Regions from separate parts of the Sedimenticola thiotaurini genome, predicted to be linked through region 1. Evidence: predicted binding sites of a transcription regulator. Region 1 holds the regulator's gene; each other region holds the start of a gene.

Region 1 (4,698 bases):
AAGGGCCGTGCCAAAAAGGCCGAGTACTCGGCCAACGGCGAGACCCTCAATATGATCGGTGACGCAATCCTGATCCAGGGCAAGGACACCTTCAAGAGTGACCGGATCGTCTACGACCGCGCCCGGGCCATTGTAAAGGCCGGTGCCAGCGCCAAGGGCAAGGAACGGGTCCGGGTCACTATCGGTGGCAAAAAGTAACCCGCCCATGAGTGTGCTCGTAGCTGACAAGCTGGTAAAACACTATCGCCGTCGCGCGGTGGTCAACGGGGTCTCCCTGAAGGTAGCCGCTGGCGAGGTGGTTGGGCTGCTCGGACCCAACGGTGCCGGCAAGACCACCTGTTTCTACATGATCGCCGGGCTGGTGCCGTCGGAAAAGGGCGCCATCAGCATTGATGGTCACGACATCACCGGCCTGCCGATGCATGCCCGGGCCCGGCTCGGCCTCGGCTATCTGGCCCAGGAGCCATCGATTTTCCGTAAGTTATCGGTATTCAACAATATTTTTGCCATCCTGGAGACTCGCAAGGACCTACGGCGTCCGGAACAGATCGAGGCCTGCGAGGCGCTGCTGGTGGACTTTAACCTGACCCATCTGCGGAACAATCTGGCGATGAGCCTGTCCGGGGGCGAACGTCGCCGGCTGGAGATCGCCCGCTCACTGGCGATGGAACCCCGCTTCATCCTGCTGGATGAACCCTTCGCCGGCATCGATCCGATCTCGGTCAAGGATATCCAGAATATTATCCGCTCCCTCTCCTCCCGGGGTATCGGCGTGCTGATTACCGATCACAATGTGCGGGAGACCCTCGGAATCTGCGGACGGGCCTATATTATCAGCGAGGGACAGGTCCTGGCTGAGGGTGAGCCGGAACAGATTCTGGCCAACCAGGAGGTACGCTCGGTCTACCTGGGAACAGAGTTCAGTCTGTAGCTTGACCGATGACAATTAACACTTTTTCCCCTTGTGCGCCTGTGCAGTTTTTACGCTAGAATGAAACTGTGAAAACTATACAAATTACGTACCAGATTCAGATATTCGCATGAAGCAGACGCTCCAGCTTCGCCTTGGCCAACATCTAACCATGACGCCGCAATTGCAGCAGGCTATCCGCTTGCTGCAACTTTCGACGCTGGATCTCAAACAGGAGATCCAGGAGGCCCTCGACTCCAACCTGATGCTGGAGACCGAGGAGGATAACAGTGCCCGCGAAGAGGCCCGCCAACAGGAGCAGCAGAGCGTAATCGATGGACTGAACGGCGAAAACCTGAAAGCTGACAAGGCCAACAGCAACGATCTCAATAACGAGAAAGAGATCAATGGCGAGGCCAGTTCCATGCCGGAAGAGCTGCCTGTGGACAGCGGCTGGGACGATGTCTACGACAGCACCCTGCCGCCCTCCTCCGGGATGGCCTCACGGGACTCCGGAGACAGTGACTACCTGGCCCAGCGCCGTAGCGCCCGAACCCTCTATGACTACCTCACCTGGCAGCTGAACCTGACCCCGTTCAGCGATCTCGACCGTCAGATAGCGGTTGCCATCATCGACGGTATTGATGAAGACGGCTACCTGCGGATGGAGCTGAATGAGATTCTCGACGACATGGAGGCCGACGAGATCGAACTGGATGAGATCGAAGCGGTGCTGCACCGGATCCAGCAGTTTGATCCACCCGGTGTGGGTGCCCGGGATCTGCGCGAATGCCTGCTGATTCAGCTGCGCCAGTACACCGAACCCCATCCGGCCATGGAACTTACCCTGCGGCTGGTGGATGACCATTTTGACCTGTTGGCCCAGCAGGACCACAACCAGATCAAACGCAAGCTGAAGATCGACGACGACACCCTGAAATCGATCAACCAACTGATCCGCTCACTGATTCCGCGGCCCGGCAGCCTGGTGGCTGAAACTGAGGCCCAATATGTCATCCCCGATGTGTTCGTGACCCGTCGGGATGGCACCTGGCACGTGGATCTGAATGCCGAGGCCGCGCCCAAACTGCGGGTCAACCCGGACTACGCCCGGCTGATCCGGCGCGCCGACAACAGTGAAGACAACACCTGCCTGAAAAACCACCTGCAGGAGGCGCGCTGGTTTATCAAAAGCCTGATGAGCCGCAACGAGACCCTGTTGCGGGTGGCCACCAAAATCGTCGAGCTGCAGCGCGGCTTCTTCGAGCACGGTGAAGAGGCGATGAAACCGCTGGTGCTGCGGGACATTGCCGAGGCCCTGGACCTGCATGAATCGACCATCTCCAGGGTAACGACCCAAAAGTACATGCATACCCCGCGGGGTACGCTGGAGTTCAAGTATTTCTTCTCCAGCCATGTCAGTACCGCCGGAGGGGGAGAGTGTTCCGCCACGGCGATACGCGCACTGATCAAAAAACTGATCGCTGCCGAAAAACCCAACAAACCGCTAAGCGACAACAAACTGGCCAGTATACTTGCCGATCAGGGCATTCAGGTCGCGCGGCGAACAGTAGCGAAATATCGCGAGTCCATGGCGATTCCGCCATCCAACGAGCGCAAGCGCCTCGTCTAGAGGCCCGTAACCAAGGAGCAAACCATGCAAATCAGCATCACCGGTCATCATGTGGACATCACCGAAGCCATGCGCAACTACGTGGATACAAAATTGGAGCGCCTGGAACGGCACTTTGATCATGTTGCCAAAATCCACGTCATCCTGAGTGTTGAGAAACTGCGTCAGAAAGCGGAAGCAACACTGCATGTGAATGGTGCCGATGTCTTCGCCGAGTGTGAAGAGGAGGATATGTATGCAGCCATTGATGGCCTGGTGGACAAGATCGACCGCCAGGTCAAAAAACTCAAGGAGAAAAGCACTAATCACCGCAATGGTGCAGGTATGAAGGGCATTGACCCTGCCAACGCCGAAATCTAACCCAAAAGGCACCACAATCATGTTTCCCGCAAATTTCATTAGCGTCGAACGCATCAGTGTCGCCAACCCGGCGGCCAGTAAAAAGCGCGTACTCGAAGAGGTAGCCGGACTGCTGGCCTCTGCTTCAGATGAGCTTACCCAGGGCAATGTATTCGACAAACTACTTGAGCGGGAACGATTGGGCAGCACCGGGCTGGGGCATGGCATCGCCTTGCCCCACGCCCGCGTTGCCGGCGTCACGGAAGCCCGCGGTGCCTTTGTCCAGTTGCAGTCAGGGGCGGATTTCGACGCCCTGGACCAACAACCGGTCGACCTGGTATTCGGACTGCTGGTACCGGAAGAGGCCACCGAAGAGCACCTGCAACTGCTGGCCAAACTGGCCACCCTGTTCAGTGATGAAGCGTTCTGTCAGCGGCTCAGAAAGGCCCGGGACAGCGCCAGCCTGCTACAGGAGTTCATTCTGCAGGAACCCATGCCTATCAGCGCCAGCGGCTGACCCGGAGGGCCGACGACGCAGTTCGCTTCAAGGCCCATACGATTGACCCCTTTTGTGCATCTGACCGGAGGTAACGGAGACCCCATGAAGCTGTCAATCATCACCGGACTCTCCGGCTCCGGAAAGAGTGTCGCCCTGCATACCCTGGAAGATGAGGGCTACTACTGCATAGACAATCTGCCGGTGTTCCTGCTGCCGGCCCTGGCCGGTGAACTGGTCAAGGATCAGGACAAACGGTTCCAACTGGTCGCCATCAGTATCGACTCACGCAACACGCCGGCCGAGTTCGAGAACATTTCCACCCTGCTCCACCCCCTTAAGGCCAAGAAGATCCGCTATGAGGTTATCTTCCTGGAGGCGCGGGACGAGACGTTGATCAAGCGTTTCAGCGAAACCCGCCGACGGCATCCACTGACCGGTGGAGGGCGGCCCCTGGCGGAGGCGATCAGCTATGAACGGGAGATAATGGCGCCATTTCTCAACATCGCCAATATCCGCATCGACACCAGCGAGACCAATCTGCACGAACTGCGTGATCTGATCCGCTCCCGCATCACGGAACGGCTGGACGCCAATATATCCCTGCTGTTTCAATCATTCGGTTTCAAACAGGGGATTCCCCGGGACGCGGACTTCATCTACGACGCCCGCTGCCTGCCCAATCCCCATTGGCAGCCGGCACTGCGCCCACTCACCGGCAGGGACAGCCCGGTACAGCACTTTCTCGGGGAAAACAGCGACGTTCAACGCTACAAGGAGGATCTGGTGCGCTTTCTGGAGCAGTGGATACCCCGCTTTGAAGCCGAGGGTCGCAGCTATCTGACCATCGCTATCGGTTGTACCGGGGGACAGCACCGGTCGGTCTATCTGGTGGAGCAGTTGGCCGCCCACTTCCGTACCTGTGGCCGGCAGAGCCAGATCCGCCATCGGGATCTGCCCCGGGTGGCCTCGGCCGATTCCGGTTAAGCTGTAACGAATTAGGAAAAGAACTTCCGTTTCCGGCAGTGACTACCGCAACCGGGGCCTGCACCAAGTGCGGACGGGGCATTTTGTCACTGGCGTGCATTGTGCGATATTGTTTCTCCAGATCAGGGGCTATGTGAGCTTTTTTATGGTCACCAAACAGATAACCATTATTAATCGTCTGGGCCTGCACGCCCGGGCCGCCGCCAAGTTTATTACCGAAGCAGGGCAATACAGCAGCACTATCCAGCTGATCCGCAATGGTCAGCCTGCCAATGGAAAGAGCATCATGGAGGTGATGATGTTGGCCGCCAGCCAGGGAACCGAGTTGACGCT
Region 2 (4,698 bases), 1.4 Mb from region 1:
CCAGGTCGTAGACACCCAGGCGATCAAGAAATCGGCACTCATCCGAAAGCCGTTCCACCACAATCGGCTCACCCCGTTCCATGATGGCGCCCACCACTCCCTCGCCCGGTTTGTAATGAATCTCGTTAACCGGCTCCGGGTTCTCGTGCAGGGCGGTCACCAGCAGATTGCCGCTGGCATCATCCAGCAGCGCGATCATGCCGTGGCGCAAGCCGTTGCTATCTTTCAGGGTGCGCAGCACCTCATGCAGGGTCTGGCGGAAATCCAGTGATCGACTGAGCACCTGGCTGACCAGGTAGAGACTCTCCAGCGTGGTTTCCAGAATCCTGCTGTCCGCTCCCTGGTTTGTCGCTCCGTCCGATTCATTGGCTACGTGCATCTTATCGTTCCTCCGCGACTTTGACGGGCAGTCTCACCAGCACCCGGCAACCGCCACGAAAACCGGCATCGATCTCCATATTTCCGCCGTGTCCCACGATCACTTCCTGGGCCATGGTCAATCCCATGCCGGCATGCTCGTCGGCCCGGGCCCAGCCACAGAAAAAAGGTTCAAACACCTTCAGCCGTTTGGCATCCGGGATGCCCGGTCCGTTGTCGGTCACCTCAACCACCAGCTCCTGTTCATCCTGCCAGCTCTTGAGGCGGATCTCCCGGTAGTCCTGCCCCGATTCATTGACCGCCTGAATGGCGTTGTCGATGAGATACTTGAACAGGCCGCGCAACGCGTTGGGTCGGCCGGTCACCCGGGACAATACGGCGGCGGGCCGCCAGTCCACCACCACCCCCGAGGCGAGCAGGCGGTCGGTTGAAAGCCGCATCACCTCATGCAGAATCTCGTTGATGTTGACCGTGGAGGTCTGCTCCCGGGCGCGATTGGGCAGGGCCGCCTGGAGGCTCTCCATCGCCTCGTCACCACTCTCCAGGGCCTGGTTCAGCACCTGGCAGACGTTACAACGATCCGAGCCGTTGCCGGGCATGGCCAGGGCCGCCCGGATAATATTGAACGGCACCTGCATCTTGAACATGGCCCCCGATATCGCCTCCCGCATGGTCTCCACCATCTGCTGTTCCGCCATGCTGGCGCGAATCATGTTGAGGCGTACCTCGTTGATGCGCTTGCGACTGGCGGTCACCTCGTTGGCGATCAGCAGCAGGCAGTAGCGGGTCTGCTGCTGCTCACGGAAGTAGTTCTGTGCCGCTTCATCCAGTTCATCGACCCGGACTGCGGAACAGGCAAACCAGCGCGGCGTGGCGCGACCCGCCAGATCGAGACGTACCTCCACATTGGTAAACCCCTTGCCGGTGCGACAGGCGTCCGCCAGATCGAACCCGATCTGCTGCTCCAGGGCAGCCAGAAACAGCTCGACCGGCTCCACTCCCCGACAGTCCCCCAGCAGCGCCTTGTAAGCGTGGTTGTCCATCAGTACCTTGCGGTCGGCGGTGATCATCGCCATCACCATGGGCGCCGCATCCAGGGCCGCTTCGGTCAGGCTGGTCTGGAATTTCAATTGCTGTCCAAGTTGGTGCACGGCGGTAATATCCCGGTGCATACCAAGGTAATAACCAATCTCTCCCTTGGCGGTCAGCACCGGTGAAATCACCAGTTCCGCCAGGTACTCCTCCTTGTTTTTCTTATGATTGACCAGGGTGCCCTGCCACACCTGCCGGGCCTGGATAGTCTCCCACAGCTCCTGGTAGATTCTGATCGGCGTGGAGCGGCTCGACAGCATCGATTCGTTATGCCCGATCACCTCATCCCGGTGATAGCCGGTCAGGGATTCAAAAGCCTGATTAACATAGAGTATTCTGGCCGCCGGGTCGGTGATGGAGATGGCCACCGGGGCCTGTTCGACGGTCTCAAGAAACAGCTTCGGGGGCAGAAACTGGCCCCGACCAAAGCTGTCGAACGCCTCGATAACCTCCGCCGGCGTACCCTCCGGCGGGGCAGCCAGAAACCGGCTGATGGCGTCGATCACATCGCCATTGGCGGCGCTGAACTTTTGCTGGATCATGGCTGAACTTCCCATTACCGTGAATCAAATACCTATAGGCATCGCAAAAAACGTACCAGCGATCCATGGGCGTTCCCGGGCGGTTCCGCGGGTTCCATTGTCAGCAATCCCACAAACGCCAATGGCCGGCCTGTAACAAACCCGACAACCCAACCGTCTGCCGGTCGGTGCGCCGGCGTCCAACCATACCGCCCAATCCGCCGATTTACTCCGTCAAATCAGTACCGTACCTGCACCCGGCCGCCACCATCCTCTGGTGGTCAGCGGGCGCTTTTTCGGCTGGCATGCTCTTTGCGATGGCTACTGTGTCTTATTCACGAGTTGCACAGCCGATGGAATATTTTCTGATCATCCTCTCCAGCGCCCTGGTCAATAACGTGGTTCTGGTTAAATTTCTCGGTCTCTGTCCGCTGATGGGGGTCTCGAATAAACTCGACTCCGCCCTGGGCATGGGCCTGGCCACCACCTTTGTGCTGACCCTGGCCGCCTTTGCCGGGTGGCTGCTGGAGCACTTCGTCCTCACCCCGCTGGATATCGGTTTCCTGCGCATTCTTACCTTTATCCTGGTCATCGCCGTGGTGGTGCAGTTCACCGAACTGGCGATCCGCAAGACCTCGCCGGCGCTCTACCAGGTATTGGGGATCTTCCTGCCCCTGATCACCACCAACTGCGCCGTGCTTGGCGTGGCCCTGCTCAACTCCCAGCAGGAGAACAGCCTGCTGGAGAGCCTGCTGTTCGGCTTCGGCTCCGCGCTCGGTTTCACCCTGGTGCTGTTGATGTTCACCGGACTGCGGGAGCGGCTGGCCCTTGCCAGCGTACCGGCCGCCTACAGCGGCGCGCCGATCGCCTACGTCACCGCCGGACTGCTGTCGCTCGCGTTCATGGGTTTTGCCGGACTGACCTCGGCCTAGGAGGGATACGCAATGCTGACAGCAATCTTCATCATTACAGTCATGGGCCTGGCCATGGGGGCGATACTGGGCGTTGCCGCCACCTACCTGGCGGTGGAGGGGAATCCGCTGCAAGCGGAGATCGAAGGCCTGTTGCCCGGCTCCCAGTGCGGCCAGTGCGGCTACCCCGGCTGCTCACCGGCGGCGGCCGCCATCGCCGCCGGTGAAGCGTCCGCGACCATCTGCCCGCCGGGCGGTCGCGCCCTGGCCGAACAGCTGGCGGAGAAACTGGGGATCAGTATTGACCTCTCCGACATGGAGGAGCAGGAGCCCCGGGTCGCCTTTGTACATGAGAACCTCTGTATCGGTTGCACCAAGTGCTTCAAGCGCTGCCCCACCGACGCCATTCTGGGTGGCCCCAAACAGATCCATGCAGTGTTCATGGACGCCTGCACCGGCTGTGAGAAGTGCTTCGACGTCTGCCCCACCGAGTGCATCGAGATGCGCCCGATCGAGGCCACCCTGCAGACCTGGTACTGGCCCGACCCGGCCAAGGCGGCCTGATCGTTATGGCTGCCGCAGATAGATTCAAACTGTTCCGCATCCGGGGTGGTGTACATCCCCAGGACCGGAAGCAGCTCAGCGCCGAACAGGCGATCGAACCGCTGCCCCTGCCACCGCTGCTGCATATTCCGTTGCAGCAACATATCGGCGCACCGGCGGAGCCGCTGGTCCGGCGAGGCGACCTGGTGAAAAAGGGCGCCCTGCTGGCCGCCAGCCAGGGGGCCATCTCCGCGCCGGTGCATGCACCCACTTCGGGTCGCATCATGGGTGTGGGCGGCTACCCGGCCCACCACGCTTCCGGGCTGTCGGTGCGCACCATCACCCTGAAACCGGACGGCCAGGATGAGTGGATCGACACCCTGGACCCCGTTGTGGAGCCGTTCAACCTGCCCCCGGATGAGATCGCCCGACGGGTGGCCGAGGCCGGTATTGTCGGCATGGGTGGCGCTACCTTCCCCTCCGCGGTCAAGCTCAACCTGCGCAACCGCTACCGCCTGCACACCCTGGTGATCAACGGCGCCGAGTGTGAACCCTACCTCACCTGCGATGACCGGTTGATGCGTGAACAGCCGGAACAGGTGTTGGACGGCGTACTGCTGATGGCGCGCGCTCTGGGGGTGGAGCGGATCCTGCTGGCGATTGAGAACAACAAACCGGCGGCCCAGGCGGCAATGGGCGAGGCCGCCCAGGCCCATGCCTGGGTCACCGTGGTCGGACTGCCAACCCGCTATCCCATGGGTTCCGAAAAACACCTGGTACAGACCCTGACCGGCCAGGAGACACCGGCCCGGGGCCTCACTGCCGACATCGGCGTGGTGGTGCACAACGTGGCCACGGCCCTGGCGGTCCATGAGGCGTTGCGCCATGGCCGGCCGCTGATCTCCCGGGTGATGACCGTCTCCGGCGGGGCGATCCGCACCCCGCGCAACCTGCGGGTACCCCTGGGCACCCCGTTGTCCTACCTGGTCGATTACTGCGGCGGCTTCGTCCGGGAACCCAGTCGCCTGGTGAGCGGCGGCCCGATGATGGGCCAACCGCTGCCCAGCACCCGGGTACCGGCAGTTAAGGGCAGCAACGGTCTGCTGGCCCTGACCGATGAAGAGGTCCGGGCCGACCGGGAGATGCCCTGCATCCGTTGCGCCAGCTGTGTACAGGCCTGTCCCTGTGGGCTGGTACCGCTGGAGATGGCGGCCCATATCCGTGCCGGCAGCCTGGACGGCTCGGTGAAACTG
Region 3 (4,698 bases), 1.9 Mb from region 1:
GTCCCGGCGGTGATCAGTTTCACGCCTTGGTCAATATGTCGTTGTCTTTCCTTGCTGGCCCGCATCGGCAAGTCGCTGACAAACTCTTCCACCTGCTCCCGCGAGGCAACAAATTCCGGCCAGACACTGAACAGGGCCTTGTCCTGCTTGATCAGTTCTATCTGCTGCTTGGCTGCCCGACTGTAGTTGCGAATGAAGGGGACCGCCGGGCCGAATATCTCGTCGTCGGTGAAGGTCTCCACCATATGGGTGGTGATGCGATCGATATCCTTCATCGACTGGGCGATTTTTCGATAACGCGACTCGAAGAGCTGGTCAAGGGGGTGGGAGAAGGCCTTGAACGGTTCGCCCCAGAGTTCATCAATACCCTCGTGACCGCTGTAGTGCTTCACCAGTTTGCCCAGTTCCAGCGCTTCCTTGAAGCAGTCCCCACAACGGATCATCAGTTCATTGTCGGGATTGACCTTGACCCCCTTGGCCTCCAGGTCAACGATGGCGTTAAAGATATCCGAGGCCCGATTGAACAGGGCGCCGGCCAGCATGGCGCCGTTCACCCGCTTGCGGGCCGGATCCTGCTGCTGCTCATAGGCTTCGCGCGCCTCTTCGAGCCGTTCGCCCGGTGTGTTGATCCCGCTCTCGGTATGGTGGAAAGCGCGCCGGGTCAGGTCGTCAATCAGTTTTTTCCGATTGGCGAGGGTATTTTCCGGGGTGGGATAGTAGCGGATCCAGTAACCGTCGTAGAAGACGCACTCTTTGTCCGCAATAATACGACGGGTACCATTCTCAGGATTGTTACTCATTCTTACGTCTGACATTGTTCAACCTAATCGGCCGCCAACCGGAAGTAGAATCGTTTTCTCCACAGGCCGTAAGGGTAAATTTTACGCTTAAAAATCGATGCAGGGAATCAGGTAATTGAGATGAAACAGCATAAAAATGCACATCAGGCACTTGCCGCAGTGGAATCGGGACAGCGGGTGTTCGTGCACGGGGCAGCTGCGACGCCGACACGGTTGATCGAAGGGCTGGTTTCCCATGCCGAACGGCTCCGGAATGTGGAGATCATGCATCTGCATACTTTTGGCGATCCGGCTTACGCCCGGGCCGATTATGCGGACAGTTTTCGTGTCGCCAACCTGTTCGTCGGCGGTAACATGCGGGCTTTCTACGATGGCGATCGGGTTGACTATCTACCGTGTCTGTTGTCGGAAATTCCGGCGCTGTTTCGTTCCGGTCAACGTCCTATCGATGTGGCGCTGGTGCATCTCTCGCCACCGGATGCCCACGGATTCTGTACCCTGGGCTGCAGCGTCGATGTGGCGCTGGAGGCGGTATACGCGGCCCGTACTGTGATTGCCCAGATCAATCCCCAAATGCCCCGGGTACACGGGGATGGCTTTGTGCATATCTCCCAGATCGATCATGCCATTGAGGTGGATGACCCCATCCCGGCGGTGCCCCGGGCGGTGCTGGGTGACGTGGAACAGGCCATCGGGCGTCATGCGGCCACGCTGATCGAAGATGGCGCGACTCTGCAGATGGGTATTGGCGCCATACCCGACGCGGTGCTGGCCGCCCTGCACGGGCATCGCCATCTGGGGATACATACCGAGATGTGGTCGGATGGTCTGCTGGATCTGATCGAGAATGGCGCGGTGGATAATTCGCGCAAGAAGAGCCATCGGGGCAAGACGGTGTCAGGTTTTGTCATGGGTTCAAAGCGGGTCTATGAATTTATTGATGACAATCCGTCCGTCATCCAGGCCCGCATCGACTGGGTTAACGCGCCCCATGAGATTGCCAAAAATCCCCGCGTCACAGCCATCAATTCGGCAATTGAAGTGGATCTGACCGGTCAGGTGTGTGCGGACTCCATCGGCCATCGCATCATCTCCGGGGTGGGCGGGCAGATGGATTTCATCCGGGGCGCGTCCCTGTCGCCCGGAGGTAAACCGATAATCGCTCTGCCCAGTCGAACTAAAACTGGGCTGTCCCGTATCGTCTCCACCATCAAGCCGGGTGGCGGTATCGTCACCACCCGCTCCCATGTCCACTACGTAGTTACGGAGCACGGTGTGGCGAATCTCTATGGACGTACCCTGAATGAGCGGGCCGAAGCGCTGATCGCCATTGCTCACCCGGATGACCGGGAAATGCTTGCTCGGGAGTGGCATGGGCTGCGGGCGGCACGGGGTTGACAGGAGTGCAATGTCTGTTTCCAGTCCCTGGTTAGGGAATAGTAGGACTTTAGAGAAAGGAGATCGACATGAAAAGAAACTTAACGATAAGTTAATAAAAGTGAAATAGAACCTTCCAATTTTTCCATCTGATATATGTCAGACAATGCGCTAAGCAGTTGAGTGCCCGATTGAAACTTTTCCATACCACTTTCATGGCATGGAAATTGTACTGCCTCCTGAAATAAGAAACCTGAAGCTGGCGGGAGTACCGGCTACAGAGTTAGTCACCTTCCAGCACTGATAACTGAGGCAGGGGTTAATGAACGAAGAGCGCAAATTTGAGCTACTCGAAAAGAGACTGGGTGTGTCACGTCGGGACTTTATGAAGTTCTGTACCGGTGTGGCGGCGACCATGGGGCTGACAACCAGTGATGCCATGGCGATGGCCGAGGCGGTGGCCACCCCCCAGGCACGACCGCCGGTAATCTGGCTACATGGTCAGGAGTGTACGGGCTGTACCGAGTCCCTGCTGCGCTCTGAGCATCCCACCCTGGAGAGCCTGATCCTGGATCTGATCTCACTGGATTACCATGAGACCCTGGCGGCCGCCGCCGGGCACCAGGTGGAGGCAGCCAAGCAGGCTTCGATGGAGGCCAACAAGGGCAAGTATCTGCTGGTGATTGAGGGTGCCACGCCGGTGAAAGATGGTGGCATCTACTGCAAGATCGGTGGCAAGACCATGCTGGATCATGTGAAGGAGGCTGCTGATGGCGCGGCCGCCATTGTCGCTATCGGCTCCTGTGCGTCCTGGGGTGGTATCCCCTCCAGCGGCATCAATCCCACCGAGGCCAAGGGGGCACCGGATATACTTACAGACAAGACCGTGGTGACTATCCCCGGTTGTCCGCCCAACCCCTATAACTTCCTCTCCACCGTGCTGCACTTCGTTACTTTCGGCAAGCTGCCGGCGCTGGACCATCTGAATCGGCCCAAGTTCGCCTATGGTCGGCTGATTCACGAGAACTGCGAGCGGCGCCCACATTTCGACGCCGGTCGTTTTGCACTGGAGTTTGGTGATGAGGGACACCGCAAGGGGTACTGCCTGTACAAGCTCGGGTGCAAAGGCCCCGAGACCTATGCCAACTGCCCGGCTGTGGAGTTCGGCGATGTGGGTGGCGGTGCCTGGCCAGTGGGTGTGGGTCACCCCTGCTTCGGTTGTACCGAGCAGGGTGTGGGCTTTACCAAGGGGATCCACCAGTTGGCTGATGTGAAGACCCATACGCCGCCGAATGCCTTCCCCTATGTCAATGATCGCCCGGGTGCCAGAAATGCCACTCCGGCTGCTGCCGCCCTGGTGGGTGGCGTGATCGGTGCCGTGGTCGGGGCAACTGCTATGGCAGCCAGGAAACTGGGCAGCAGCGAGCAGGCCGATGGCGACGACAGCCAGTCCTAGGGGGGCGTGATGAAACGTAGAGATTTTATCAAAGCTGCTGCGGGTGGTGCCGCAGCGCTCTGCGGTGCTGGCAGTGTCGAGGCCCGACCGAATAAAGAACCGCTGGAGAATGCCGTTGGCATACTCTATGACGCGACCCTCTGTGTCGGCTGCAAGGCCTGTGTGCGGGCCTGCAAGGAGATTAATGATCTGCCGCCGGTGACCCAGGGCGAAGAGGTGCAGTACGACGCCTCCCGCGGCGTCACCGGTGCCACCTACAACGTGATCAAGGTGTATAAGAACGGCACCTCGGAAGTGAAGGATCGAGAGATCGACGGCTTTTCGTTTGCCAAGAAGAGTTGCATGCACTGTGTCGATCCCGGTTGCGTCTCCAGTTGTCCGGTTTCCGCCATGACCAAGCACCCGGTGACCGGTATTGTGCAGTACAACCCGGATACCTGTATCGGTTGCCGCAACTGCATGGTGGCCTGTCCCTTCAACATTCCCCAGTATGAATTTCACGACCCCAGGGGGCAGATCCAGAAATGTTTCTTCTGTAACCAGGCGGGCGTTGATCGGATCTCCCAGGGACTGTTGCCCGGTTGTGTCGATGTCTGTCCCACCGGTGCGACCCTGTTCGGCACCCGCAAGGATCTGCTGGCCGAAGCGAAACGGCGACTTGCTGCCAAACCGGGCGAGACGCTCACCTATCCCCGGGGTCGTGTCACCGATCAGGTGCATACCCATGAGAAAGCCGCGCCGGAATACCAGCAGCACATTTATGGCGAGCACGAAGTGGGTGGTACTCAAGTGATGCATATCGCTGGCGTACCACTGAAAAAGCTCGGTATGCCGGAACTGCCTGAGCGCTCCTATGCTTCCATTGCAGAAGGGGTTCAGCACACGCTTTACAAGGGCATGATCGCGCCGGCGATCGCCCTGGCGGGGTTGGCCTACGTGGTCAAGCGTAACACCAGTCAATCGGACCAGGATGATGAGTAAGCATCCCGGACTCAAACCAATAGAGGTGAACCATGAGTGAACATCAACCGGTGGAAGGTAAGATTTTTACCCTGCCATTCATGT

The links. The regulator sigma-54, encoded in region 1, starts transcription at its own class of promoters, with help from an activator protein. The targets are predictions, from matches to a motif close to TGGCANGNTNCNTGCTT.
Region 2: the regulator sigma-54 is predicted to act here: its motif matches at 2,293-2,309, upstream of rsxA (electron transport complex subunit RsxA).
Region 3: the regulator sigma-54 is predicted to act here: its motif matches at 2,394-2,410, upstream of AAY24_RS00725 (hydrogenase small subunit).

The regions. Positions count from the first base shown of each region.
Region 1 covers NZ_CP011412.1:2,166,897-2,171,594, forward strand. The annotation lists gene lptA (lipopolysaccharide transport periplasmic protein LptA) at 1-198, shown strand, start outside; gene lptB (LPS export ABC transporter ATP-binding protein) at 206-931, shown strand; gene AAY24_RS09870 (RNA polymerase factor sigma-54) at 1,041-2,543, shown strand; gene hpf (ribosome hibernation-promoting factor, HPF/YfiA family) at 2,568-2,903, shown strand; gene AAY24_RS09880 (PTS sugar transporter subunit IIA) at 2,923-3,399, shown strand; gene rapZ (RNase adapter RapZ) at 3,484-4,365, shown strand; gene AAY24_RS09890 (HPr family phosphocarrier protein) at 4,511-4,698, shown strand, end outside.
Region 2 covers NZ_CP011412.1:3,587,908-3,592,605, reverse strand. The annotation lists gene nifA (nif-specific transcriptional activator NifA) at 1-379, opposite strand, end outside; gene nifL (nitrogen fixation negative regulator NifL) at 381-2,012, opposite strand; gene rsxA (electron transport complex subunit RsxA) at 2,345-2,923, shown strand; gene rsxB (electron transport complex subunit RsxB) at 2,936-3,466, shown strand; gene rsxC (electron transport complex subunit RsxC) at 3,472-4,698, shown strand, end outside.
Region 3 covers NZ_CP011412.1:155,104-159,801, forward strand. The annotation lists gene AAY24_RS00715 (hypothetical protein) at 1-815, opposite strand, end outside; gene AAY24_RS00720 (acetyl-CoA hydrolase/transferase family protein) at 921-2,198, shown strand; gene AAY24_RS00725 (hydrogenase small subunit) at 2,500-3,633, shown strand; gene hybA (hydrogenase 2 operon protein HybA) at 3,643-4,614, shown strand; gene hybB (Ni/Fe-hydrogenase cytochrome b subunit) at 4,647-4,698, shown strand, end outside.